Regions from separate parts of the Paenibacillus spongiae genome, predicted to be linked through region 4. Evidence: a T-box and tRNA genes for the amino acid it is inferred to sense, from the RefSeq annotation. Region 4 holds a T-box; the other regions hold tRNA genes.
What was found. A T-box is a leader RNA that pairs with one kind of tRNA and senses whether it is charged. The one in region 4 lies ahead of metG (methionine--tRNA ligase), so its partner is inferred to be a tRNA-Met.

Region 1: it has a tRNA-Met gene. The T-box ahead of metG (methionine--tRNA ligase) is inferred to sense a tRNA for this amino acid. The anticodon was not compared.
Region 2: it has a tRNA-Met gene. The T-box ahead of metG (methionine--tRNA ligase) is inferred to sense a tRNA for this amino acid. The anticodon was not compared.
Region 3: it has a tRNA-Met gene. The T-box ahead of metG (methionine--tRNA ligase) is inferred to sense a tRNA for this amino acid. The anticodon was not compared.

Annotation. Positions count from the first base shown of each region.
Region 1 is NZ_CP091430.1:930,082-933,603, reverse strand. Features, by position in the region: gene htpG (molecular chaperone HtpG) at 1-627, opposite strand, end outside; gene L1F29_RS04030 (hypothetical protein) at 992-1,381, shown strand; tRNA gene L1F29_RS04025 (tRNA-Gly) at 1,507-1,580, opposite strand; tRNA gene L1F29_RS04020 (tRNA-Pro) at 1,590-1,666, opposite strand; tRNA gene L1F29_RS04015 (tRNA-Arg) at 1,676-1,752, opposite strand; tRNA gene L1F29_RS04010 (tRNA-Gly) at 1,758-1,832, opposite strand; tRNA gene L1F29_RS04005 (tRNA-Leu) at 1,835-1,921, opposite strand; tRNA gene L1F29_RS04000 (tRNA-Met) at 1,931-2,007, opposite strand; tRNA gene L1F29_RS03995 (tRNA-Val) at 2,024-2,099, opposite strand; tRNA gene L1F29_RS03990 (tRNA-Ser) at 2,135-2,222, opposite strand; rRNA gene L1F29_RS03985 (23S ribosomal RNA) at 2,445-3,522, opposite strand, start outside.
Region 2 is NZ_CP091430.1:293,428-296,949, forward strand. Features, by position in the region: rRNA gene L1F29_RS01360 (23S ribosomal RNA) at 1-2,187, shown strand, start outside; tRNA gene L1F29_RS01365 (tRNA-Met) at 2,358-2,434, shown strand; tRNA gene L1F29_RS01370 (tRNA-Val) at 2,440-2,515, shown strand; tRNA gene L1F29_RS01375 (tRNA-Asp) at 2,530-2,606, shown strand; tRNA gene L1F29_RS01380 (tRNA-Phe) at 2,612-2,687, shown strand; tRNA gene L1F29_RS01385 (tRNA-Tyr) at 2,721-2,806, shown strand; tRNA gene L1F29_RS01390 (tRNA-Lys) at 2,823-2,898, shown strand; gene L1F29_RS01395 (MraY family glycosyltransferase) at 3,062-3,522, shown strand, end outside.
Region 3 is NZ_CP091430.1:1,026,278-1,029,799, reverse strand. Features, by position in the region: gene L1F29_RS04440 (S41 family peptidase) at 1-218, opposite strand, end outside; gene L1F29_RS04435 (SLOG family protein) at 566-1,123, opposite strand; tRNA gene L1F29_RS04430 (tRNA-Pro) at 1,221-1,297, opposite strand; tRNA gene L1F29_RS04425 (tRNA-Arg) at 1,307-1,383, opposite strand; tRNA gene L1F29_RS04420 (tRNA-Gly) at 1,387-1,461, opposite strand; tRNA gene L1F29_RS04415 (tRNA-Leu) at 1,464-1,550, opposite strand; tRNA gene L1F29_RS04410 (tRNA-Thr) at 1,564-1,639, opposite strand; tRNA gene L1F29_RS04405 (tRNA-Asp) at 1,657-1,733, opposite strand; tRNA gene L1F29_RS04400 (tRNA-Met) at 1,769-1,845, opposite strand; tRNA gene L1F29_RS04395 (tRNA-Glu) at 1,853-1,927, opposite strand; rRNA gene L1F29_RS04390 (23S ribosomal RNA) at 2,090-3,522, opposite strand, start outside.
Region 4 is NZ_CP091430.1:7,372,263-7,375,784, reverse strand. Features, by position in the region: gene L1F29_RS33130 (phosphotransferase) at 285-1,214, shown strand; T-box leader at 1,395-1,659, shown strand; gene metG (methionine--tRNA ligase) at 1,804-3,444, shown strand; gene L1F29_RS33120 (class I SAM-dependent methyltransferase) at 3,496-3,522, opposite strand, start outside.

The sequences.
Region 1 (3,522 bases), 1.2 Mb from region 4:
ATCCATCTTGATCGGGTAACGGATGAAATCCGAATATTTCTTAATGATCGCTTTCAACCGGTACTCTTCCAAAAATTCATCGTACTGGTCGTCTTCCGTGTTTTCTTTAATTGTCAGCGTAATTTCCGTTCCGACCGTATCCTTCTCGCAAGGTACGATCGTGTAGCCGTCCGCGCCATGGGACTCCCACTTGAACGCCTCGTCGCTGCCAAGCGCCTTACTGATGACCGTAACCTCATCCGCCACCATGAAGGCCGAATAGAAGCCGACCCCGAATTGGCCGATGATGTTGTGGCCATCCTTCGCTTCGTTCTCTTTCTTGAAGGCCAGCGAGCCGCTCTTCGCGATAACCCCCAGGTTATTCTCGAGTTCCTCCATCGTCATCCCGATTCCCGTATCGGAGATCGTCAACGTTCTACCCGCCTTATCGGCCGTTACTTTAATGTAATAATCCTCTTGATTGAACACCATCTTCTCATCCGAAAGCGTTCTGTAATATAGCTTATCGATGGCATCACTGGCGTTCGATATAAGCTCCCGCAAGAAGATTTCTCTCTGCGTGTAAATGGAGTTAATCATCATTTCGAGCAATCGTTTCGATTCGGCTTGGAATTGTTTCTTGGCCATGAATAAGTCTCCTTTCAATATAAGCAGTGTACAATCTTATGACTGTTATTATGTCGATGCAGGCCTGGAACGTTAGCACTCTTCTGGACTGAGTGCTAACACTCCTTTTTATATAACATATCCTAATTTTTAATGTCAATATGTTGGGGCAAGAAAGGAGGTTTTACGATCTTTTCCATCCATCAAATGAAAGATTCAAGTTAAACATCCTTTTCTTGCCATTCCCTTCCAAACGCGATACACTCACCTTGAGAAGGACGGGACCTGCAGCGATGCGTTCACGTTTCGTTCACTTTTTGTTCATATTGGGTTCATTTTCGTAACGTACATTAGGGAGTAAATAAGGGTTGAGGTGAGCGATGAAATGAGAACGTATAGTAAATGGTTGATTCGCATATCCGCCATCTATGCATTAATAGGGGCGCTCATGGGCTCCGATATGGCGGGAAGAAAAGATTACTCGATGATTCCGGCCCATGCGCATATTCTGGTAGTCGGCTGGCTCAGCTTGTTTGCCTACGGCATGTTCTATTATGTATTCAAAGAAATCAGCATGAAGAAGACCGCCAAATTCCATGCTTGGGCAAGTCTGATCGGCGGCGGACTGATGCCAATCGGCATGCTGCTGTACAATAAGATGGAGAATACGGCTACCCTGCTCGGGTTCATCCTGCCGGCATCCGTCCTGCTGATCGCGATGGCGCTGTTCCTCGTTCTGCTGTTCTTCGACAAGAAGCTGTTTGCCAAGGAATAATTCTATAGCCGAATATCGTACAAAAGAAGCCTCCGGTTGCCCGGGGGCTTCTTCCTCGCAGCTGATTAACTCGAAGAATCAAAAAAGCTCCCTGCCGTTAAGCAGGAAGCTGTCATGTATGTATATGGAGCGGGTGATGGGAATCGAACCCACGCTATTAGCTTGGAAGGCTAAAGTTCTACCATTGAACTACACCCGCGTATGAAGATGGTCGGGATGACACGATTCGAACATGCGACCCCCTGGTCCCAAACCAGGTGCTCTACCAAGCTGAGCTACATCCCGTTATGAAAATGGCGTGCCCTGAGAGATTCGAACTCCCGACCTTTTGATTCGTAGTCAAATGCTCTATCCAGCTGAGCTAAGGGCACATATATGGAGCGGAAGACGGGAATCGAACCCGCGACCCTCGCCTTGGCAAGGCGATGCTCTACCGCTGAGCCACTTCCGCATTGGTGCGGTCGAGAGGACTTGAACCTCCACGGCTGTTACACCACTAGAACCTGAATCTAGCGCGTCTGCCAATTCCGCCACGACCGCATATGAAGTTGGTTGCGGGGGCAGGATTTGAACCTGCGGCCTTCGGGTTATGAGCCCGACGAGCTACCGGGCTGCTCCACCCCGCGACATTATGAAACAATATGGTGGAGGCTGACGGGATCGAACCGCCGACCCTCTGCTTGTAAGGCAGATGCTCTCCCAGCTGAGCTAAGCCTCCATATGTGAAACATTCCGTTTGAATAAGGAATCGAACGGAGAGAGAGGGATTCGAACCCTCGCACCACTTGCGCAGTCTAACCCCTTAGCAGAGGGTCCCCTTGAGCCACTTGGGTATCTCTCCAAGCATATGACGTCCAACTGGCCGCCCTGACGGAATCGAATGAACTCAAATCCGCCATACAGAAAAAAAACCACATCAGTGGAAAGGTGTGCCTTGTAGAGAAGGTTACACCCTGAAAACTGGATACGAGTTTGCGCAACTCTTTAGCTGATTTTTATCTGGGGTCCCCGCAAAGTACTCGGAATCAGCTTCGAAGCCGTTCGTCACTTTATGGGGTATTTTTAGGATAAGCCCTCGACCGATTAGTATTCGTCAGCTGCATGCATTACTGCACTTCCACCCCGAACCTATCAACCTGGTCGTCTTCCAGGGGTCTTACTAAATTGGGAAATCTCATCTTGAGGGGGGCTTCGCGCTTAGATGCTTTCAGCGCTTATCCCGTCCGTACATAGCTACCCAGCGGTGCTCCTGGCGGAACAACTGGTACACCAGCGGTACGTCCATCCCGGTCCTCTCGTACTAAGGACAGCTCCTCTCAAATTTCCTACGCCCACGACAGATAGGGACCGAACTGTCTCACGACGTTCTGAACCCAGCTCGCGTACCGCTTTAATGGGCGAACAGCCCAACCCTTGGGACCTACTTCAGCCCCAGGATGCGATGAGCCGACATCGAGGTGCCAAACCTCCCCGTCGATGTGGACTCTTGGGGGAGATAAGCCTGTTATCCCCAGGGTAGCTTTTATCCGTTGAGCGATGGCCCTTCCATGCGGTACCACCGGATCACTAAGCCCGACTTTCGTCCCTGCTCGACTTGTAGGTCTCGCAGTCAAGCTCCCTTATGCCTTTGCACGCTACGAATGATTTCCAACCATTCTGAGGGAACCTTTGGGCGCCTCCGTTACTTTTTAGGAGGCGACCGCCCCAGTCAAACTGCCCGCCTGACACGGTCCCTCCACCCGATTCAGGGTGGCAGGTTAGAACTCCGATACGATCAGGGTGGTATCCCAACGGTGCCTCCACCGAAGCTGGCGCTCCGGCTTCCTAGGCTCCCACCTATCCTGTACAGATCGTACCAAAGTCCAATATCAAGCTGCAGTAAAGCTCCATGGGGTCTTTCCGTCTTGTCGCGGGTAACCTGCATCTTCACAGGTATTAAAATTTCACCGGATCTCTCGTTGAGACAGCGCCCAAGTCGTTACGCCATTCGTGCGGGTCAGAATTTACCTGACAAGGAATTTCGCTACCTTAGGACCGTTATAGTTACGGCCGCCGTTTACTGGGGCTTCGGTTCACAGCTTCGGGTTGCCCCTAACCGCTCCCCTTAACCTTCCAGCACCGGGCAGGCGTCAGCCCGTATA
Region 2 (3,522 bases), 530 kb from region 4:
TCCAGGGTGAAGGTGCGGTAACACGCACTGGAGGCCCGAACCCACGAATGTTGAAAAATTCGGGGATGAGGTGGGGGTAGCGGAGAAATTCCAATCGAACTCGGAGATAGCTGGTTCTCCCCGAAATAGCTTTAGGGCTAGCCTCGGAATGAAAGAGTCATGGAGGTAGAGCACTGATTGGGTGCGGGGCCCGCCAAGGGTTACCAAGTCCAGTCAAACTCCGAATGCCATCGACTTGTATCCGGGAGTCAGACAGTGAGTGCTAAGATCCATTGTCAAGAGGGAAACAGCCCAGACCATCAGCTAAGGTCCCCAAGTGTGTGTTAAGTGGGAAAGGATGTGGAGTTGCAAAGACAACCAGGATGTTGGCTTAGAAGCAGCCACCATTTAAAGAGTGCGTAATAGCTCACTGGTCGAGTGACTCTGCGCCGAAAATGTAACGGGGCTAAACACACCACCGAAGCTATGGATTGATCGTAAGATCAGTGGTAGGGGAGCGTTGAATGCGGGTTGAAGTCAGACCGTAAGGACTGGTGGACTGCATTCAAGTGAGAATGCCGGTATGAGTAACGAAAAGACAAGTGAGAATCTTGTCCGCCGAAAGCCTAAGGGTTCCTGAGGAAGGCTCGTCCGCTCAGGGTAAGTCGGGACCTAAGGCGAGGCCGAAAGGCGTAGTCGAAGGACAACAGGTTGAAATTCCTGTACCACCGTAAACCGTTATGAGCAATGGGGTGACGCAGAAGGATAGTGACGCGGACTGATGGAATAGTCCGTCCAAGCAGCAAGGCTGATGGGTTGGCAAATCCGCCCATCGATAAGGCTGAGCTGTGACGGGGAGGGAAAATTATAGTACCGAAGGTCATGAGTTCCCGCTGCCAAGAAAAGCCTCTAGCCAGGTGAAGGTGCCCGTACCGCAAACCGACACAGGTAGGCGAGCAGAGCATGCTAAGGCGCGCGGAAGAACTCTCGTTAAGGAACTCGGCAAAATGACCCCGTAACTTCGGGAGAAGGGGTGCCTCGGTAGGGTGAATAGCCCGAGGGGGCCGCAGTGAAAAGGCCCAAGCGACTGTTTAGCAAAAACACAGGTCTGTGCGAAGCCGTAAGGCGAAGTATACGGGCTGACGCCTGCCCGGTGCTGGAAGGTTAAGGGGAGCGGTTAGGGGCAACCCGAAGCTGTGAACCGAAGCCCCAGTAAACGGCGGCCGTAACTATAACGGTCCTAAGGTAGCGAAATTCCTTGTCAGGTAAATTCTGACCCGCACGAATGGCGTAACGACTTGGGCGCTGTCTCAACGAGAGATCCGGTGAAATTTTAATACCTGTGAAGATGCAGGTTACCCGCGACAAGACGGAAAGACCCCATGGAGCTTTACTGCAGCTTGATATTGGACTTTGGTACGATCTGTACAGGATAGGTGGGAGCCTAGGAAGCCGGAGCGCCAGCTTCGGTGGAGGCACCGTTGGGATACCACCCTGATCGTATCGGAGTTCTAACCTGCCACCCTGAATCGGGTGGAGGGACCGTGTCAGGCGGGCAGTTTGACTGGGGCGGTCGCCTCCTAAAAAGTAACGGAGGCGCCCAAAGGTTCCCTCAGAATGGTTGGAAATCATTCGTAGCGTGCAAAGGCATAAGGGAGCTTGACTGCGAGACCTACAAGTCGAGCAGGGACGAAAGTCGGGCTTAGTGATCCGGTGGTACCGCATGGAAGGGCCATCGCTCAACGGATAAAAGCTACCCTGGGGATAACAGGCTTATCTCCCCCAAGAGTCCACATCGACGGGGAGGTTTGGCACCTCGATGTCGGCTCATCGCATCCTGGGGCTGAAGTAGGTCCCAAGGGTTGGGCTGTTCGCCCATTAAAGCGGTACGCGAGCTGGGTTCAGAACGTCGTGAGACAGTTCGGTCCCTATCTGTCGTGGGCGTAGGAAATTTGAGAGGAGCTGTCCTTAGTACGAGAGGACCGGGATGGACGTACCGCTGGTGTACCAGTTGTTCCGCCAGGAGCACCGCTGGGTAGCTACGTACGGACGGGATAAGCGCTGAAAGCATCTAAGCGCGAAGCCCCCCTCAAGATGAGATTTCCCAATTCGTAAGACCCCTGGAAGACGACCAGGTTGATAGGTTCGGGGTGGAAGTGCAGTAATGCATGCAGCTGACGAATACTAATCGGTCGAGGGCTTATCCTACAAGCTTTCACGGAGTGAAAGTCTGCTTCGGAAGCATATGCTTAAGATGTAAGAGTTACGCAAACTCGTATCCAGTTTTCAGGGTGTAACATCGTTGAGTAGGCTGACAAGATCAGCTGAATCAAGAGGTTGCACACAGCGCTTGGCGGCGTTGTAAACCTGAATTATGTGGCGGCATAGCTCAGCTGGCTAGAGCGTACGGTTCATACCCGTGAGGTCGTGGGTTCGAGTCCCTCTGCCGCTACCATATTCGGAGGCTTAGCTCAGCTGGGAGAGCATCTGCCTTACAAGCAGAGGGTCGGCGGTTCGATCCCGTCAGCCTCCACCATCTATATACAATGCGGAGCCGTGGTGTAGAGGCCTAACATGCCTGCCTGTCACGCAGGAGACCGCGGGTTCGAATCCCGTCGGCTCCGCCATTCCTGGCTCGGTAGCTCAGTCGGTAGAGCAGAGGACTGAAAATCCTCGTGTCGGCGGTTCGATTCCGTCCCGAGCCACCATTTCATGTACAAGCCTTGTTATTGTAATACTGTGGAGGATTAGCGAAGTGGCCAAACGCAGCAGACTGTAAATCTGTTCTCAGCCGAGTTCGGTGGTTCGAATCCATCATCCTCCACCATTCCCTTCCTAAGTAAGAGCCATTAGCTCAGTTGGTAGAGCACCTGACTTTTAATCAGGGTGTCGTAGGTTCGAGTCCTACATGGCTCACCATTTTTTACACCAACAGCCTGCAGACCAATGTCTGCGGGTTTTTTGTTATGCCGATTAATGGTTCATGATGTTAATCCTAGGGATGATCCGGACGATGGGTAATTTGCACAAGGCGGGGCACACTGATGTTTAAACAGTCATACGTTCCTCGGGAGGAATGCTCATGCCGTATATCATCGCGGCCATAATCAGCTTTGGTATTGTTTTTCTGTGCGTTCCACTCTTGCGGAGGCTAGCTTTGCGGCTCGGATTTGTTGACCGGCCGACCTCGCGCAAAATTCACCGGAAGCCGGTTCCGCTTATGGGGGGCGCGGGGCTGTATTTAGGTATTGTTATTCCGCTGCTTGCATTTCAAGGCACTACTCCGCTTAGCCTGACCATTAGTCTAGGTGGATTATTACTGGTGCTGATTGGATTGCTGGACGATGCGGCTAAGTCGAAAGGAAAGGATTTTCCGGTCTGGCCGCGTCTTATCATCTATGCGGGCGTTGCTTTGATACCCCTTCTATTCGGAATTCGGATTGTAGGGTTATCGAGTCCAGGCGGACTTATAGTGCTGCCCGAGTGGTTCGCGATTTTCGCTTCGGCTGCATGGGTGTTTGCACTCATTAACATGATTAATTT
Region 3 (3,522 bases), 1.3 Mb from region 4:
GCTCTCGTAATGGTTTGTTCCGGCTTGAAGGATTGATCCACGTAGCCTTTAATGTAGCCCATGTGCTGCAGCAGCAAAATTTGGCCGAGCGCAGGGGAGGCGCTAATGTCCTTAAAAGGAAGCGATATTTCGTTCTCCGCTGCAAACGAGGATATCGGATTCATGAAAATTGCCGCTGCCAGGGCAATTGTTCCTATTGTTCGTGATATCTTTCGCAATGCGTCATCTCCTGTCGAATGGGTACAACTATCGTTATATTGTAGCGAAAAATCTCTTAATCTACCAGACCGCTTTGATAGATAAGAGCGCGGATCGACTACCGTTCAGAATGAAGCGCAATAAAAAAGAGCAATCCCGGGGCTATTCAGACCCGCAAGATTTGCTCCTCTGATCCGTAATTCCGCCATGAACCCAGTCCGCGAAGCTGCCGTCAATGGCAATTGTCTTTGGACTGTCAGCATTTTGCGGCTTGCTCACACATTGCAGTACCGGATATAGTCAACCAACTGGTTTCCTGCACGCTATTATCGATGACTAAATCACCGTAAAACAACCTGGTTCGGCTTCAATCATAAGCATTCAAGCTTTCTTCATCCGCCACGCTTTGAACATCCTCCGATGTTAAGCCGATGTACCGATAACCGTCCTGCTGCTGCTTTCGTAATGCCCTTTCCTTATGAAACTTCGGGCTTCCTTCGCCGGCATCCTCATCATAAAACAATAAAATGCCGTCCGTCTTTCTAAACAACAGCTCATCTCTGGCTGTGAATTGCCATACACCGCTATAAGGCTGCTTGCTCACCGAACCGTAATAGTCGACGCCCTTTAAAATCTGCCCGTAATATTCCTTCTTGGCATCGTTCCATTTCTCTTCCTGTTGGATAAATGCCGTCATAATGGACAGTTTCAAATGAGGATATTGCTCCTTCAAGGCAATAACGACTTCACACGCCCACAGGTCGACACCGTATTGGCCTGGCGTAATGACCCATTCCAACCCTTCTTCAACGAGGGGAATCAGCTTCCCGGCAATCGCCTTCTGGATATAACCAATGCCTTTATGCTTCTGATCAAAGATATTTAGTTCATGGGCACGGTAGCCAGTCACTAACAGATTCTTCATCATACAGTCCTCGTTCCTGGGCAGATCGAAATATAAAAAAGCCTGCATACGTATAGAATATACGTTATTGCAGACTTTGAATAGTTGTTGAAAGGAATGGTCGGGATGACACGATTCGAACATGCGACCCCCTGGTCCCAAACCAGGTGCTCTACCAAGCTGAGCTACATCCCGTTATGAAAATGGCGTGCCCTGAGAGATTCGAACTCCCGACCTTTTGATTCGTAGTCAAATGCTCTATCCAGCTGAGCTAAGGGCACTTATGGAGCGGAAGACGGGAATCGAACCCGCGACCCTCGCCTTGGCAAGGCGATGCTCTACCGCTGAGCCACTTCCGCATTGGTGCGGTCGAGAGGACTTGAACCTCCACGGCTGTTACACCACTAGAACCTGAATCTAGCGCGTCTGCCAATTCCGCCACGACCGCAAAAAAAATAAAATGGTGCCGTCGAGAGGACTTGAACCCCCAACCTACTGATTACAAGTCAGTTGCTCTACCAATTGAGCTACAACGGCAAGTGATAAGGTTATAATGGCGGAGCCGACGGGATTCGAACCCGCGGTCTCCTGCGTGACAGGCAGGCATGTTAGGCCTCTACACCACGGCTCCACATTATAAGTTTATTCGTTTGTAAAGAACGAATTTGGTTGCGGGGGCAGGATTTGAACCTGCGGCCTTCGGGTTATGAGCCCGACGAGCTACCGGGCTGCTCCACCCCGCGTCGTTAATGGTGACCCGTAGGGGATTCGAACCCCTGTTACCTCCGTGAAAGGGAGGTGTCTTAACCCCTTGACCAACGGGCCTTATGTACGATGCCTTAAATAAAGGCTTGCACAATTTCAGAAATGTTACACCCTGAAAACTGGATACGAGTTTGCGCAACTCTTTAGCTGATTTTTATCTGGGGTCCCCGCAAAGTACTCGGAATCAGCTTCGAAGCCGTTCGTCACTTTGTGGGGTATTTTTAGGATAAGCCCTCGACCGATTAGTATTCGTCAGCTGCATGCATTACTGCACTTCCACCCCGAACCTATCAACCTGGTCGTCTTCCAGGGGTCTTACGAATTGGGAAATCTCATCTTGAGGGGGGCTTCGCGCTTAGATGCTTTCAGCGCTTATCCCGTCCGTACATAGCTACCCAGCGGTGCTCCTGGCGGAACAACTGGTACACCAGCGGTACGTCCATCCCGGTCCTCTCGTACTAAGGACAGCTCCTCTCAAATTTCCTACGCCCACGACAGATAGGGACCGAACTGTCTCACGACGTTCTGAACCCAGCTCGCGTACCGCTTTAATGGGCGAACAGCCCAACCCTTGGGACCTACTTCAGCCCCAGGATGCGATGAGCCGACATCGAGGTGCCAAACCTCCCCGTCGATGTGGACTCTTGGGGGAGATAAGCCTGTTATCCCCAGGGTAGCTTTTATCCGTTGAGCGATGGCCCTTCCATGCGGTACCACCGGATCACTAAGCCCGACTTTCGTCCCTGCTCGACTTGTAGGTCTCGCAGTCAAGCTCCCTTATGCCTTTGCACGCTACGAATGATTTCCAACCATTCTGAGGGAACCTTTGGGCGCCTCCGTTACTTTTTAGGAGGCGACCGCCCCAGTCAAACTGCCCGCCTGACACGGTCCCTCCACCCGATTCAGGGTGGCAGGTTAGAACTCCGATACGATCAGGGTGGTATCCCAACGGTGCCTCCACCGAAGCTGGCGCTCCGGCTTCCCAGGCTCCCACCTATCCTGTACAGATCGTACCAAAGTCCAATATCAAGCTGCAGTAAAGCTCCATGGGGTCTTTCCGTCTTGTCGCGGGTAACCTGCATCTTCACAGGTATTAAAATTTCACCGGATCTCTCGTTGAGACAGCGCCCAAGTCGTTACGCCATTCGTGCGGGTCAGAATTTACCTGACAAGGAATTTCGCTACCTTAGGACCGTTATAGTTACGGCCGCCGTTTACTGGGGCTTCGGTTCACAGCTTCGGGTTACCCCTAACCGCTCCCCTTAACCTTCCAGCACCGGGCAGGCGTCAGCCCGTATACTTCGCCTTACGGCTTCGCACAGACCTGTGTTTTTGCTAAACAGTCGCTTGGGCCTTTTCACTGCGGCCCCCTCGGGCTATTCACCCTACCGAGGCACCCCTTCTCCCGAAGTTACGGGGTCATTTTGCCGAGTTCCTTAACGAGAGTTCTTCCGCGCGCCTTAGCATGCTCTGCTCGCCTACCTGTGTCGGTTTGCGGTACGGGCACCTTCACCTGGCTAGAGGCTTTTCTTGGCAGCGGGAACTCATGACCTTCGGTACTATAATTTTCCCTCCCCGTCACAGCTCAGCCTTATCGATGGGCGGATTTGCCAACCCATCAGCCTTGCTGCTTGGACGGACTATTCCATCAGTCC
Region 4 (3,522 bases):
CAAACTGCATAATCGAATATTGCATGCAAGGATACTAAGCGCATTCAACCTGCGGGCTCTATATACAGCAAAAAAGAAAGCCTCCGGAGCGTCGGCTCCAAAGGCTGTTTCCGTATGGCTATTTTTAACTAGAACTCATTCAACATCATAACAGAGCCTTCCGAAACAGTCTATACTTTCAGGCCGATTTCTTATAAAGTTGGATGGCCGGCAATACCGATAGAATGGAGTGTCGTTCATTGGAAATAAAGGGTCACCTGAGCCAAACCGATTTGCAGGACTATATCGAGAAGGTGTTAGGTTCCGGTTATATTATAGAGCGTGTAACGAGAATGCATGGCGGTGCGCAGAAGGTGGTCTACAGGATCGATTGCAGGAATGGATTCACCTGTGTACTTTATGTATGGGATTTGACCATGAACTACTTTCAAGAAGAAATCGCAAACGGACAAACGGACGATCAGCCCTATGGCGGACGGTTATTTGAATTGAACAACACGTATTTGACCCGGCGGGGCGTCCGAACCCCCGCACTGTATGATCTGAATCAGGACCGGGACCGCTACCCCTTCGATTATGCTCTCGTTCAATATGTGGAGGGACCGAAAGCCGAAGCCTATTTCCAACATGCAGATTCACGGGTTAAAGCGGCTTTATTCGAACAATTGGGTGAAATGCTGACCATAATGCATGGGGATGAGAGGGCTTCCCATGGAGAGCTGTCCCGGTTCGGGCTCCATCCAAGAGCTTGTCATCTGCAGCAGCTTGAGAATGCCAACGTGCAGTTAGCTTATGCCGCCCGGCATATGGACAGCATCGGAGCCAATCAAAGCAAGCTGCTCGACAAGCTGAACGAGCTTGAAGCGCGAATAGAGCCCAGAAACCGCTACGGATTCATTCATGGAGAGCTGGGGCCGGATCATGTATTGGTGAATGACAAGCTGGAGCCTTATTTGATCGACATCGAGGGAGCTTCGTTCTTCGATATAGAGCATGAGCACAGCTTCTTGGAATTTCGCTTCGGGGAATATTACCGCTATCTGAAGAACGACGCTCTCGACTCTGACCGGATGCTGTTCTACCGGTTCCACCATCATCTGTCGTTAATATCGGGGGGATTGAAGCTGCTCCATAGAGGCTTCCCGGATCAACGATTCGCCAGGGAGCTTGCCGGCGCGCACGCCCGCAGCGCGCTGCAGTTTATCGGCCAGTGATGACAGCTTTCTGACGAAATAGAAGCGGAATAGACAGGGCATATTAAGAACTCTATTAGTTGATTCAACGAGCAGAATTTCGCTGGTGTTGGGGGAGCATATCTTCGATTCTGGAAGCATGTCTGCATCTTGACTTTCCCGACCCGCCATCGTATAATTTCCAATAACTTGAATATTCTGACAAAAGCGAAGAAGAGAAGGAGTACCATGGCGATGTCTTTGTACAGAGAGCCCCGGTCGGTGAAAAGGGGTAAAGAATAACCGTGGGAATATGGTCTCTGAGCTGCGCACCGAAACCGTCCTTGGTTGTAGGCTGCGCCGGAACCCGCACCCGTTACTGTGCTAGGGTATACATGCGCCTGCCGCGTCGTACCTGAAGAGGTGAATGCCGCAAGGCATTGATGAAATTGGGTGGTACCGCGTGAGCACAGCTCTCGTCCCTTTGGGGATGAGGGCTTTTTTGTGTGTCCGCAAATAAGAAGGTATAAGGTTCCGCGATACTTTGCTTATATTTCTGAGGGAAGAGACGCAGTTCGCCGCTTACGACGGCGATGGCGGATTCTTCTTAACAAAAGAGGAGGAAATCATGATGGCAGCTGTATTTATCGGCGGGGCATGGCCTTATGCGAATGGCTCCCTGCATCTGGGACGAGTGGCCAGCTTATTGCCTGGGGACGTGCTGGCCCGTTATTTTCGCGCGAAGGGGGAGAAGGTATTATATGTGTCGGGAAGCGATTGTCATGGGACGCCGGTCGCCGTTCAAGCCATTCAGGAGGGCGTCGCCCCAGGCGATATTGCGGACCGGTACCATGCGGAGTTTACGGAGTGCTTCCGGCAGCTGGGTTTCTCGTATGATCTGTATACGCGTACGGACCGGTCCGATCATCACCAAGTCGTCCAAGAGCTGTTCTTGAAGCTGCTGGAGAACGGCTATTTATACAGGAAGACGATCCTGCAGACCTATTGCGAGACGGATCAGCGATTCCTGCCCGACCGCTATGTGGAGGGAAAGTGTCCGGTTTGCGGGAACCGCGCCCGGGGCGATCAATGCGATTACTGTTCCACCCTGCTCGATCCCTTGGATTTATCCGAGAAGATATGCAAGCTATGCGGGAACGCGCCTGTAGAGCGGCCGACGGAGCATTATTATCTTGCCCTCTCCCGGTTCCAGCCGGAGTTAACGGAGTACGTCCGCCAGGCGGAGGGTTGGCGCGACAACGCGGTACAACTGACAGAGCGGTATCTGGAAGAAGGCCTTCCGGACCGTGCCGCAACGAGAGACTTGTCCTGGGGCGTCGACGTTCCGGTCGAAGGGTTCGAGGATAAGAGAATCTACGTCTGGATCGAAGCCGTCAGCGGCTACTTGTCGGCCAGCAAGCAGTGGGCGGCCGAGACAGGCGGCGACTGGGAATCCTTCTGGCGGGATGGAGGCGACCCGATTATCGCTTATTATGTGCACGGCAAGGACAATATCCCGTTCCATACGCTGGTGTGGCCGGCCTTGCTGCTGGGCGCAGGGGGACTTCATCTGCCGGATCGGATCATTGCCTGTGAATATATGACCCTGGAAGGGAAGAAGTTCTCGACCAGCCGCAACTGGGCGGTATGGGTGCCGGATCTGATCAGCCGCTACCAGCCCGACTCCATCCGGTATTTTCTTATCGCGAACGGCCCTGAGAAGCGGGATGCCGACTTTTCATGGCGTGAGTTCATCTACAGCCATAACGGGGAGCTGCTGGGCGCTTTCGGCAATTTCGTGAATCGCACGCTGTCCTTCATTGAGAAGTCCTTCGGGGGATATGTTCCGGAAGGGGAGCTTGGCGAGGAATGGCGGCGTTCAATCGAGGATTTATATCGGGCGTCCGGGGTTTTAATCGAAGAAGGGCGTCTGAAGGAAGCGATCGAGCTGATCTTTGCTTACATTCGAGGGGCTAACAAATATGTAGATGAACAGAAACCATGGGCACGAATCAAGGAAAATCGGGAGGCCTGCGGACAGACCCTCCATACCTGCATGCAAATCATCGCCAATCTGGCCCGGCTGCTGCACCCGTTCATTCCCTTCTCCTGCGAGAAAATAAGAGGGTTCCTCCATCTTGAGCCGCCGGCCTGGCGCTTCACTGCCGTTCCGGCCAATCGGCAAATCCGGAACCTGACGCTGCTGTTCGAACGAATCGATGTGAGCCGGATTGAGGAGGAAGCCCGTCTGCTGGAGAAGCGGCAAATGTAAGCCAGTCCGAAATCAAAGGGCTGCTGTGCTATAACCGGATCGCAATACCGACTAGCAGGGTTTATGGCACTGGATAAT